2 regions of the Ruegeria sp. AWH4_226 genome follow, and region 1 is predicted to be linked to the other one. Evidence: riboswitches for the same ligand, from Rfam matches in the RefSeq annotation. Region 1 holds a riboswitch; the other holds the start of a gene.

Region 1 (5,685 bases):
TCGGGGCAATATCGCCATGCCTTTTAACTGCAACGGCATGTATCGGGGCGCAGTCCGCAAAGGTGAAAACCCTATCGCCCAAGTGTATTAAGTGTTCGCTGACGCGTGACACACGTTAAAAAGGTTCAAAGTTCATAGGGTTTGAACCGACGTGCCAGTTCCCTTTTTGTGGTGAAAGCCGTCATCCGAAAGTTTCGGTGTCACTAAGGTTGTCTGATTAAGGGACGGTGTGACTGCCTTAGTGGGTTATGCGATTGCATTTCCGCGCGGCGAAAAAACCTAAAACTGAGCTATCGAAACCGGTTATTCGCTTGCTGGTCACGTATATCGTCAACTGAGAAGCACTCAGTGTTCCGGCCATTCCGATTGCAATGCCTAACTCGTCGTAGAAAAACGCCCCCAAACCAATGGCCGGAACGGACAAGCCCAGAAATGCGACAGAGATTTTCGCGTTCAGGGCTTCGTGGCCAGTCATGTTCAGCAGCATTCCGCACGGTCCTGTGACGCCATTCAGAAAATGACCCGCAGCAAGAATGCATAGAACTGGATAGGCGACGACAAAGCTGTGATCAGCGAAGGACAAGATTGATCCGCCGACGGCCAGCAGAATGCCAAAGCCAAGCGTTGCTGACAAGACTGACAAGAAGGCGGCAGATCTCAGGTCGCTGCGCAAGCCTGCTCTATCCTGTGAGAAATGTGCAGCAGATCCTAGCGACCAGACAACCCGACGTGCGTTGCGCCCAATGCAAAGTCGGGCGTGGGGGTTTCACGGCACTGATGGACAACCTTCGGAACGTATTGCCGGTTGAATTGCGAAAAGACGCTTTCGGTAAAGCCTTGCGCCTGCGTCATAAAGTTGCATTGGTTTGAACAACGAACAGAAAAACCGGAGACCTCACATGGCCGATATTTTCGACGAAGACCTTTTCCTGAAAGGTTTAGAACAACGCAAGGGCACCTTGGGTGCGGAATATGTGGAAAAGAACCTGTCTGCTGCCGATGACTTCACCCGCCCGTTTCAAGAAGCAATGACAGCCTGGTGCTGGGGGTTCGGCTGGGGCGATGACGTGATTGACCCCAAGACCCGGTCAATGATGAACCTCGCAATGATCGGTGCCTTGGGTAAAATGCACGAATGGGAAATTCATTGTAAAGGCGCGATTAACAACGGTGTTTCAAAAGAGGAAATCAGGGCCATTATTCATGTTGTCGGAATTTATTGCGGTGTGCCGCAAGCGCTGGAGTGTTTTCGCGTTGCCCGTAAAGTCTTGGATGCCGGTTAAGTTCTAAAGGCTTAGACAAAAGCGTGTATCATACTGTAAACGCGCAGGTTCGTCACGAACGGCTTGCGCGCGCCATGCGAAACAGCAGCAGGAACACGAAAACCGAACCGATTGAGGTCGTGACTATTCCGACAGGCAGTTCCTGAGGTGCCAGCAAAAGCCTGCTGACGATATCTGATCCCGTTAACAACGCCGCACCCACTAATGCGGCTGTTGGTAAAAGCTGCCGGTGTAAGGGGCCGACAATACCTCGGGCGATATGTGGCACCATTAAGCCGACAAACCCAATCACTCCCGCGACCGAGACGAAAACCGCGGTAGCGAGGGCCGCAGCAAAAAACATGCTAAATCGCAGCGCTTGCACCGGTACGCCGAGGGTTGAGGCCGTAAGATCCCCGGTCAGAAGGGCGTCCAACCAGCGACTGCGGTACAGCGAATAGGTTAAGATTAGCAGCAATCCGACGCAGACCAACGGGAAGGTTTCCCACCGGGCAAGACCCAGCCCGCCCAGCATCCAGAAAATCACTGAATGCGCCGCGCGGCTGTCGCCTGCAAAAATCAGATAGTTAGTGATGGCCGAAAACAGGAATGACACCGCCAGACCTGCAAGGATCAGTTTTTCCGGCGCGCTGGTTCGCAGTGCATGAACCAGCGCCAGCACGATACCAGATGCTATCAGCCCACCGAAAAATGCCGCAAGTGGCAAGGTCCAGAACCCCAGAAGATCTCCGGTCACAGTGATGACAAACACCGCTCCTGCCGCTGCGCCCGAGGACAGACCAAACAGGAAAGGGTCGGCCAGATCGTTGCGCGTTGTGGTTTGCAGAACAACGCCGACAATGCCCAGGCCTGCGCCAATTACGGCTGCGAACAATGCTCGGGGTAAACGCAGGTCAAAGACGATGCGATGCGTTGGACCCATGTCACCTTCGACTATGCCAGTCCCTATCAACACCGCGTTAACAGAATCCATGACAGGGATGGGCGTTGTCCCATACACGGTTGAGATAAGCAAAAGGGCGATCAGAGTGACCGCCCCCAGCAAGAATATCAGACCTGTTCGGCCCATATTAATTCAGACCCGGATGCATCGCCCGAGCCATTTTCGAGATCGCTTCGATATTCGCTGGCCCCGGAGTCATTTCTTCATACCGCAGCCCGATCCAGCGCTCGTTTTTCACAGCATCGGTTTCAGACATCACCGGGTGATCTTGCAGGAACTTAAAGGTATCCTCGGCGCCGTTGCCGGTTTGATAATCCAGCAAAATCAGGAATTCCGGGTTCGCGGCTGCGACGGCCTCCCACGAGGTTCGACCCCAACTGGTATCCATGTCGTGCGTAACGTTTTCACCGCCCGCAGCAGCGATCATTGCATCAGGAATGGCAAACTTGCCTGCGGTAAAAGGCGCGTCCGCCGGACCGTCCAACAGGAACACCCGTGGTTTGGGTAGTTCTGCGGTCTGTGCTTCAATAGCGGCCAGTTCTTCTTTCCAGCCGTTTACAAGCCCTTCTGCTTTGTCTTCGACATGCATGACCTTGCCCAGGCGCAAGACATCATCGAACAGAAGGTCCATGCTGGCGGCCGGGCGATCTTTGTCCAAATGCACACAGCTTTCGGTCAGGATCATAGTCTTTATCCCAAAAGGCTCCAGTGTGTCCGGTGTCACATCGCCGCCGGGCTTCATACCGTAATACCAGCCAGCAAAGAACAGATCAGGCTCGACCGCGACAAGGTTTTCGACGGTTGGGTATTTCGGTGCGATCTCGGGGATGTCACCACGCAGTTGGTCAAATTCGGGGCTGGTCTTGTACCAGCCTGTGATGCCGGTCAGGCCGACAATCTTGTCTTGAAGTCCCAATGCAAAAGCCATGTCGGTCATGTTCATGTCATGCACCACAAGGCGCTCGGGTTTGGTGTCGAAAACCAGCGGTTCGCCGCAATTGTCAATGGTCACTTCGTGCGCGGACGCGCCACCTGCGATCAGCATGGCCAGCGCCACAGACCAAAATTTTCTCATGAGAAGCACTCCCTTTTTTAGGTTGAAACAGTTGTTTTTCTTATATCCAGCGCCGGGATTACGCGGCCTTCGTGATGAAAGCACAGGTAATCGACACCAAACGTGTCGCGCACGTGCTCGGGCGTCAGCACCTTGGCCACGGGGCCAAAACTGGTGATCCGGGTAGATTTCATCAGCGCGACATGAGTGGCAAATTCGGGGATCATAACCAGATCGTGCACGATCATCACCACCGTGATGCCAAGGTCGGCGACCAATGACAGCATCCTGCCCTTGGCGTCAGGATCAAGATGATTTGTCGGCTCGTCCAGAAACAGTAACGAGGGATTTTGCGCCAGGGCACGGGCGATATGGGCGCGCTGACGCTCACCGCCGGACAGGACCGCCATCTTTTTTTCTGCCAGACCATCCAGTCCGGTCAGGTTAATGATCCGGTCCAGATCCTTGGCGTGCTCCTCGGTAGATCGGTCCGAAAGGATCGGAATCTGACCCAATGCAACATAGTCCCGCAAACCAAGCCGGCCATCCGGCAATTCCTGCTGACTGACCACGGCCATCATTCTGGCCCTTTCCGCAGCGGACATCTGTTTCAGGCTTTGGCCTTTGATCCAAACATCGCCCAAAACAAGCTCTGCCGCCCCGCACAGCAGGTTCAGCAGTGTCGTCTTTCCCGCGCCGTTCGGTCCGGCGATGGCGAGGATGGCCCCCTCTTCCAGCTCAAATGATGCGTGCTGCAGAAGCACGTCGCCGTTGAGGGCGTAGTATTCAAGATCACGCGCAACCAAAAAAGAAGGGCAGGTCATCCGGACGTCTCCACTTCGATTCGGGGCATTCGGGATAAAGTCTTGCGAAACAATGCGCGCGGTCTTTCCGTGGCATTGGTCCAGCCGTCTGAACTGTTTTGATATTGATGTGCAAACTCTGCCAGCGCCTGAATATCCTGCTCGGTTTGAATATCACCGAACAGATATTGGGCTTTGCCATGGGCTTGAAACCCAACGGTTGTCGGTCTTTCGCACCCTGCCATGCAAGCAATAGCGCGAACCAAGAAGCCGGTCGGCAACTTGTCGGTCAGCGACTGGCTTAATGCTTCTGCAGACATACCCTCTTTGCAGCTCGAACATATCAGCAGGAAATGATCACGTGTCGCTGGCATACTGCGCTCCGCTTGATGCAAAGCGCAAAAAGAAGGTGCCAAGTGTCAGAACACGCATATGACGTGTCATCAAAGCCTCCTTCCAGGACGCCCCGCCCCGGGTTGGTTTATACTTGATGGCAGGTCTCCTGACTTGCGGGTCATCGCTTGGCCATCCTTCCCGACCTTTCGGCCAGTGGATTCTTGGCGTCGCTCACCGCTTACAGTTGCGGGGGCAGTCACGGATTTGGCGCCACGCGGCAGTCCTCACCGTATTCCCTTTTCATCCATGGGCGCATGTCCCAGGGAACCATCGTGTTTAACGAGTGCCTGACTTCGCTGCATGCGTCAATACAGGAATACGCGACCCACCATAAAATCAGGTCGCCGGTTGAGGATATTCGGAAAGCCGCGTCGGCAAACAGACTGCGGTTGGCTTGAGCTAGGGCTTACAGTCCGGGAATCGCGCAGGGCAATCTACTGCTAGCAGCAACGGGGCAGACGCTATGACGCGTCAGTCAACGCCCTCGCGCATCCACTGCTGCAGCCGGGCGATTGAGTGTTCGGACATCACCCCGCATCCGGGATCCAGCACCAGCGGGCCGGGTCGATACCCCCGGGATTTCAAGCCGCGGTGGACGCTTTCAACAAGCCTGATGTCCTCCTCGACCGTGGTTTCCCGATCCTGAACGGCCAGTTGCCGGATCACTGCGCTTTCTGAACCGCCTTCGGTGTACCACCCACGGAAAACGGTACAGTGGTCAGCATCATTGGCACGCCAGTGATATGTGTTCAGCACGTTGCCCGGGTAGCATTGAAACGAAAACATCGGCCACAGGAACCACGACTGATAGTCCCCGGCATGGGGCACCGACAAGTCGATCGGATAGGTCATCTTGTCGAGGCTCTGACACTCGGTTGTATGACGCAGGACGTACCCGCCGTTCGCATCGGGCTGGATGTCATATGTTTCGGGTTTCACCACACCCTCGGCGAAGGTCGGGTGATTGGTCGGGCAGTGATAGCATTCCGAGTAATTCTCGACACTAACCTTCCAGTTGCAGTTCTCTGGTATCTCGACCCATTCCAGTGGTTCGAGATCGTCAATCTGAGGCACAAAAGCGCGGATTTCTTCGCGTACGCCGGGGTACCACTCATCCATTGGGGCGGCTTCGTCATCCAGGTTGACGAAGATGAAACCATTGAACACCTCAGTCCGGACCGAGGTCAGGCAGATCGCGCTGCGGTC
Region 2 (5,685 bases), on a different contig from region 1:
TGGCTTCGACCCAAAGGTGAACAACAAACCACCAATACATCTTGTCGAGGCTGAGGTTGTCTGGATTGATGAAAGCAAAGACCCAAAGCAGGGACAGAAGCCAAAGCCCCAGCAAGAGCACATTGGTAATCGCGGTTTTCTTGCCTGCCAGCACGGTCATCGACACGTTCAACAGGAAGATCAAGGCAGCCACGAGGATTCCGAACTTGACCCATAGCGGTTGTTCAAGAAACTCACGCCCGCCGTGAATCCCCGCAAGGTAAGACACTACCGCACCGAGTGTTCCCACCAACAGGATGATGAGTTGCAGGTACGCCAGTTTTGGCGACCACAATTCGCGCTCCGCTTCTTCCGGCAGCAAGAAATATGCGGCCCCAAAGAAACCAAGCAACAGCCAGACAATCAGCGCGTTCGTATGGATCATACGGATCACGTTGAACGGCAGGATGTCCGATAAAAAATTGGGGGATACGTAAATCCACCCAGCAAGAAGCCCGTCCAGCACCTGAATACCGAACAAAGCCAAAGCCGCAAGGAAGTACCAATAGGCGACTTTTTGAGATTGATATTTCATGGATTGCTCCTTTCCCCGGTCAGCCGGCATCATTGGGCGGCCAGCCCTGCGTATCGGTTTGATCGGCCCAGCGAAGAAACTCAGCAAGGCCGCGAATGTCCTCGTCGGAAAGTTCATATCGGGGCATCTGACGCCGCCCTTCGATGCCGCTTGGTTGCGACTCGATCCAGCCTTTCAGGATATCAAAGGCATCTTCGGGACTGTCTTGAACGCCCCATCGGGTCATGACATTGCCAAGCTCGGGCGCAAAATACGCGCCCTCTCCATGAAGACTGTGGCAATTGATGCAGGAGTGTTTTTCCCAAACGTGTTTGCCGCGAACGACTGCATCACTCAACTCCATCCCCGAAGTTGATGTGCTGACGACATACCGGTGGGACTGAACGGTCAGGGCCTCGAAGACCACGACAAAAAAGATCGAGCCGCCGTAAAAAATGTTGCGCGCGCGCGATTTCGTTAAGATTTCCGCCATTGGCTTACCTCTGCTCGCAAGGAATGGGGAATAGTTAGCCGATGACAAACGGACCAAGATTGCGCAAGCGCAACGTTCTGACCATCTCAACGCCCAGTCGTTCAGCCAAGAGGGAAGGTCTGTGCCAAACACAAACCTTGATGAACCCGGTCTGTTCTTGGAAAGCACTATGTCCTGCTCATCGCAAACGATTAGCGTGTTTTTGCGTCATCGGATGCTGTGCGTAGGCCGCGTTATTTGCCCCTTTCACACGATCGCTGACGCTTGCCGCAAACACAGCCTGGATATGGATGCCTTCGTTGCCGAGTTGGAAGAGGCGCAACAACCCTAGTCTACTGGGGCCTCGCAGATTAAAACTAACGCAGGAGGATCAAGAACCTTGATCCTTTTTCGTCGGCTTTCAACCAGCCCTTTCTTCTCCCATGCGCTCAGCGTCCGACTGACGGTGTGCAGGGTGGTTGCAGTCAATTCCGACAGGTCCTGGCGCGTTATTGGAAAATCGATTTCGATCCCGTCCGGAACTTTTCGCCCGGTCTGGTGGATAAGACGCAGCAGCGCGTTGGCGATGCGTTGTTCAACCTGCAGAGTTGAGATTTCAACGACCCGATTGTTTAACTCACCCAAGCGGTTGCCAATTGTCTTGTAGGTTTCGGTTGAAAAACCGTCATATTCCGCCGCGAAAATTTCCCAAAGCTTCATGGGCCAGCTCAGCGCGATGCTTTCGGTGGCCGTTATCGCCGTCGCCGGATAAGTCTGCCGCCCAAGCGCGCTCGCAAAACCAATGAGTTGCCCCGCTGGAATGTGCAACGCAGTGACCTGTTCGCCTGTCGGGGTGATCCGAACAACGCGAACATATCCATCAAGCAACAAATAAAAACGGTCGGCTGGTGCGTCTTCTTCGAAAATTGCGACGCCGGCCTCGTATCGGCGAGAGCTTGCCTGATCCAGAATCGTGCGCAGTTGCCGCCGATCCAGTTTTGAAAACGGTGGCAGATGCGTCAGCAGGCTTTCGTCAAGCCGGGGTAAAGTCTTGCGCTTCGGAAGTTCGTTCATAAAACGCCTATGCCACAACATCCGGAGCGAAAGCTACGAAATCTCGTCGACTCTACCCGGACATGAAGCCGCAAGAAACTTACCCTAAAACCGAATCCCGTTGCAGCAGAGACATGCAGATCAGAAGCAGAATGCATGGCTGGCAGAGGTTGCACGATATTCGGACAGAACTCGCAAGCAGGGCAATTACCTTACGCACAACAAATTGACCCTCTCAGGACCTACAACGCAGTCGATGTCCTAACAGCCGAGATCGCGCATGGGGCCATAGCCGTTGAGCCAGCGGTGATGAGTTACAAATCAAGATTTGTGGACAGCCGACCGCCTCTAATACATGGGCATGGCAGGCTTCGGAGACGGCGCATCAAGAATTTGGAGACTTGCTGCAATTTCATGATTGACAAATCACAGACGGTTCAGCCAATTTCCGCGCGTTCTGGTCCGGTTGGGACACCATCCGGATAATAGGGAACGGGGTGCGGCCTTTGCGCCAAATCCTCGACTGCCCCCGCAACTGTAAGCGGTGAGCTTTGCTGGCACATGCCACTGTCCCCATTGGGATGGGAAGGCCCGGTCAAGCCTCGACCCGCAAGTCAGGAGACCTGCCAGAGCGATCACCCGGTCCGGACGCGGGGCGCGTCTTTGGCAACGGTCTATCCGTAGCGGTGACATTTCGCCGTCTGCGGAGGTTGTTTTCCTCCAACGACAATTACCAATAAAGGCACCAGAAAAGGTGTCTTTTTCCCCTTCGCCAAGAAGGGGATCTTAGGGACAACCAATGAAGAAAACCGCCCTGTTAAATGCCACTGTTGCTACAATTCTAACAGCTTCGACGAGCGCTGAAGCGCAAGAGACTATTGATATCGGAGAAATTGTAATATCCGGGGGTTTCACTCCGATCGAAGAAAAAAAATACGGTCGCGCAGCCAGCGTGATCACCGCTGAAGAGATTGCGCGGCGCGGCATCACGACAGTGCAGGATGCCCTGCGCTCTGTTCCAGGTATGTCCGTCAACGGATCAGGTGACGCGTTCACGCAAGTTCGTATCCGCGGCGCCGAAGCCAACCATACGTTGATACTGATCAACGGCGTTCCGGCAGCGGGTGGTGATGGAGAATACATCCTGTCAGGCATTCAGACGGCCAATATTGAGCGAATCGAGGTTTTACGCGGGCCGCAATCCGTTTTCTATGGTTCGAACGCTTCGGCTGGTGTGGTCAACATCATCACCAAGAGAGGTGGGCTGGGTCACGAATATGGTGGCACAGTTGAATTTGGCGACGGGTACAACGCGTCCGCACGGTATTCCTATCGTAACGATAAAGGCGGCGTGGCCGTCGGTATCGCCCGGCTGGACGATGACGGCTATGATTATTCTGGCAGCAATGGGGAAAAAGACAGTGTTGACCGCACCACGATTGACCTGACCGCAGACTATTTTGTTGCCGAAGGGCTGAAACTCGGGCTTGTGTTTCGCGATTCAGATGAAAACTATGACTTCGACAGCACAGACTCTCTGGCCACCACCCCTGAGGGTTACGTCGTGGACGATCCTAGCCAACGGTCTGAGCGGAAAGAGCGGCTTGGTCAGGTCTACGCCGAATACGAGGCAAGAGGAGGTCAAATGGTTCACCGTTTCAGCTATGATCGAACGGACAACGAACAATCCACCAATGGTGGCACACCTACCGAAACGGATCGGGACTCGGCCCGCTATCTTCTCAGCCTCGGACTGGACGGGCGCGCGACGGTTGACAGCAACCACTTGCTGAACGGAATTGTGGAATGGGAAGAGGACAGCAGTTCCTCTGATCCCGAGTTTGAACGCGAAACAACATCATACGCGCTGGAGTATCGGGGATCTCTGGAGAATGGATTGAATGTTCAGGCCGGCGTCCGGTACGACAACAACAAAACGTTCGAGAATGACTTCACCTGGACAGTGGCGGCGTCGTACACTCTGCCCCAAGGCGTCCGTTTGCACGGTTCAGCCGGTACTGGCATCGTCAATCCATCCTATTTCGAATTGTTTGCTGACTCTTTTGGATTTGTCGGCAACCCAAACCTGAAACCCGAGAAAAACAAATCTTTCGATTTGGGCGCCGAGGTGCCGTTCTGGGCTGGTCGCGGATTGGTTGATGTGACTCTGTTCCATGACGACCTGACGGATGAGATCACGTCCGTTTTTGATCCGACCTTGGGCAGTTCAACCTTTATCAACCAATCCGGGGACAGTACCCGCCGCGGGGTCGAGGTTTCGGGCACGATTGAGGCGACAGACACGCTCGATCTGCGTCTAAGCTATACCTATATTGATGCGGAAAACCCGGATGGATCAGTGGAAGTACGCCGTCCTCGTCACGAATTTCTGCTGACCGCAACGCAAGAGTTCCTGCAGGGTCGCGGATCTGTCACCGGCGATATTCGTTATGTAGCCGACAACTACGACACGCAGTTTTTCGGAAGCTTTGAAACAAAGAAGTTGCCTGACTACGTGACCGTTGATGTTGCGGCGCAGTATTCGTTGACCGACAATGTCAAGCTGACCGGACGCATCGTTAACCTGTTCGACAGGGAATACTCCGACGTCTGGGGCTACGCCAAACGCGGGCGCACCGGTTACATCGGCCTGAGCGCGGCGTTTTAATCATGTGGCTGCGGTTGATTTCTGTTTGTGTTTTGGTCGGCCTGACCAAAATGGCCTGGGCACAGCCGCAGCGCGTCGTTTCCATGAATGTGTGCACCGATCAGCTGGCGATGATGCTGGCGGCACCTGGTCAGCTGCATTCGGTGTCTTATCTGGCACAAGACAACCGCGTCTCGGCCATGGCCGCACAGGCCATGGACCATGGGGTAAATCATGGTCTTGCCGAAGAGATCTACCTGCAACAACCCGGCCTCGTGATCGTAGGGCGCTATTCCACTTTGGCAACGGTGGATATGCTCAGAAGACTGGATGTTCCGGTGGTCGTTTTCGAGCCTGCCCGCTCGTTAGAGGATGTTCGCACCAACATCCTGAAAATGGGAGAGGTCCTGGGTCGTCAGGACGCTGCGGACAAGCTTTTGCAAGATTATGAGGCCGGGCTTGCAGCACTATCCGCAAATAGGGGGGATGGCCCACGTGCGGCGATATACTCCGCGCGCGGCTGGACATCTGGCGACGGAACCCTGTCCGGCCAAATTCTAAACGCTGCTGGGCTGAAAAATATCGCGACAGAGATGGGCATGACCGCCGGGGGCGTTTTGCCTTTGGAACAATTGGCGCTGTCCGACCCGGACATCGTGATCACCTCGCAACCCTATCCGGGACACAGCCGAGCCGAAGAATACCTGCAACATCCCGTGGTCAAACATCTACAAGCGCGCTCGGGTCAGGCATTGATGTCAGATCGCGACTGGGTGTGCGGTACCCCATATGTGTTGCGAGCGATTGAAGAGCTCGAACGCGCGCGTGAAGCATGGCAAGAGGGCACCGAATGACCCGGCTCATGGTCGGTTTACTCTCCTGCGGAGCCGGACTGTTTCTTTTGTCTCTGACAATCGGCCCGGCAGGCACCCCCCCGGGTGACAGTCTGGCAGCCTTATT

Evidence for each region. Region 1 has a riboswitch for cobalamin ahead of ACXAET_RS11550 (DUF1636 family protein). Riboswitches for the same ligand answer to the same signal wherever they lie in the genome.
Region 2: another riboswitch for cobalamin. It lies ahead of ACXAET_RS17655 (TonB-dependent receptor plug domain-containing protein); the one in region 1 lies ahead of ACXAET_RS11550 (DUF1636 family protein).

What each region holds. Positions count from the first base shown of each region.
Region 1 is NZ_JBSWUU010000001.1:2,336,212-2,341,896, reverse strand. It holds gene ACXAET_RS11580 (isoaspartyl peptidase/L-asparaginase family protein) at 1-91, shown strand, start outside; gene ACXAET_RS11575 (hypothetical protein) at 239-673, opposite strand; gene ACXAET_RS11570 (carboxymuconolactone decarboxylase family protein) at 900-1,283, shown strand; gene ACXAET_RS11565 (FecCD family ABC transporter permease) at 1,336-2,352, opposite strand; gene ACXAET_RS11560 (ABC transporter substrate-binding protein) at 2,354-3,301, opposite strand; gene ACXAET_RS11555 (ABC transporter ATP-binding protein) at 3,319-4,104, opposite strand; gene ACXAET_RS11550 (DUF1636 family protein) at 4,101-4,457, opposite strand; cobalamin riboswitch at 4,559-4,766, opposite strand; gene ACXAET_RS11545 (aromatic ring-hydroxylating oxygenase subunit alpha) at 4,951-5,685, opposite strand, start outside.
Region 2 is NZ_JBSWUU010000002.1:478,190-483,874, forward strand. It holds gene ACXAET_RS17635 (cbb3-type cytochrome c oxidase subunit I) at 1-574, opposite strand, end outside; gene ACXAET_RS17640 (c-type cytochrome) at 594-1,046, opposite strand; gene ACXAET_RS17645 (hypothetical protein) at 1,216-1,377, shown strand; gene ACXAET_RS17650 (Crp/Fnr family transcriptional regulator) at 1,374-2,099, opposite strand; cobalamin riboswitch at 2,520-2,723, shown strand; gene ACXAET_RS17655 (TonB-dependent receptor plug domain-containing protein) at 2,878-4,746, shown strand; gene ACXAET_RS17660 (ABC transporter substrate-binding protein) at 4,749-5,579, shown strand; gene ACXAET_RS17665 (FecCD family ABC transporter permease) at 5,576-5,685, shown strand, end outside.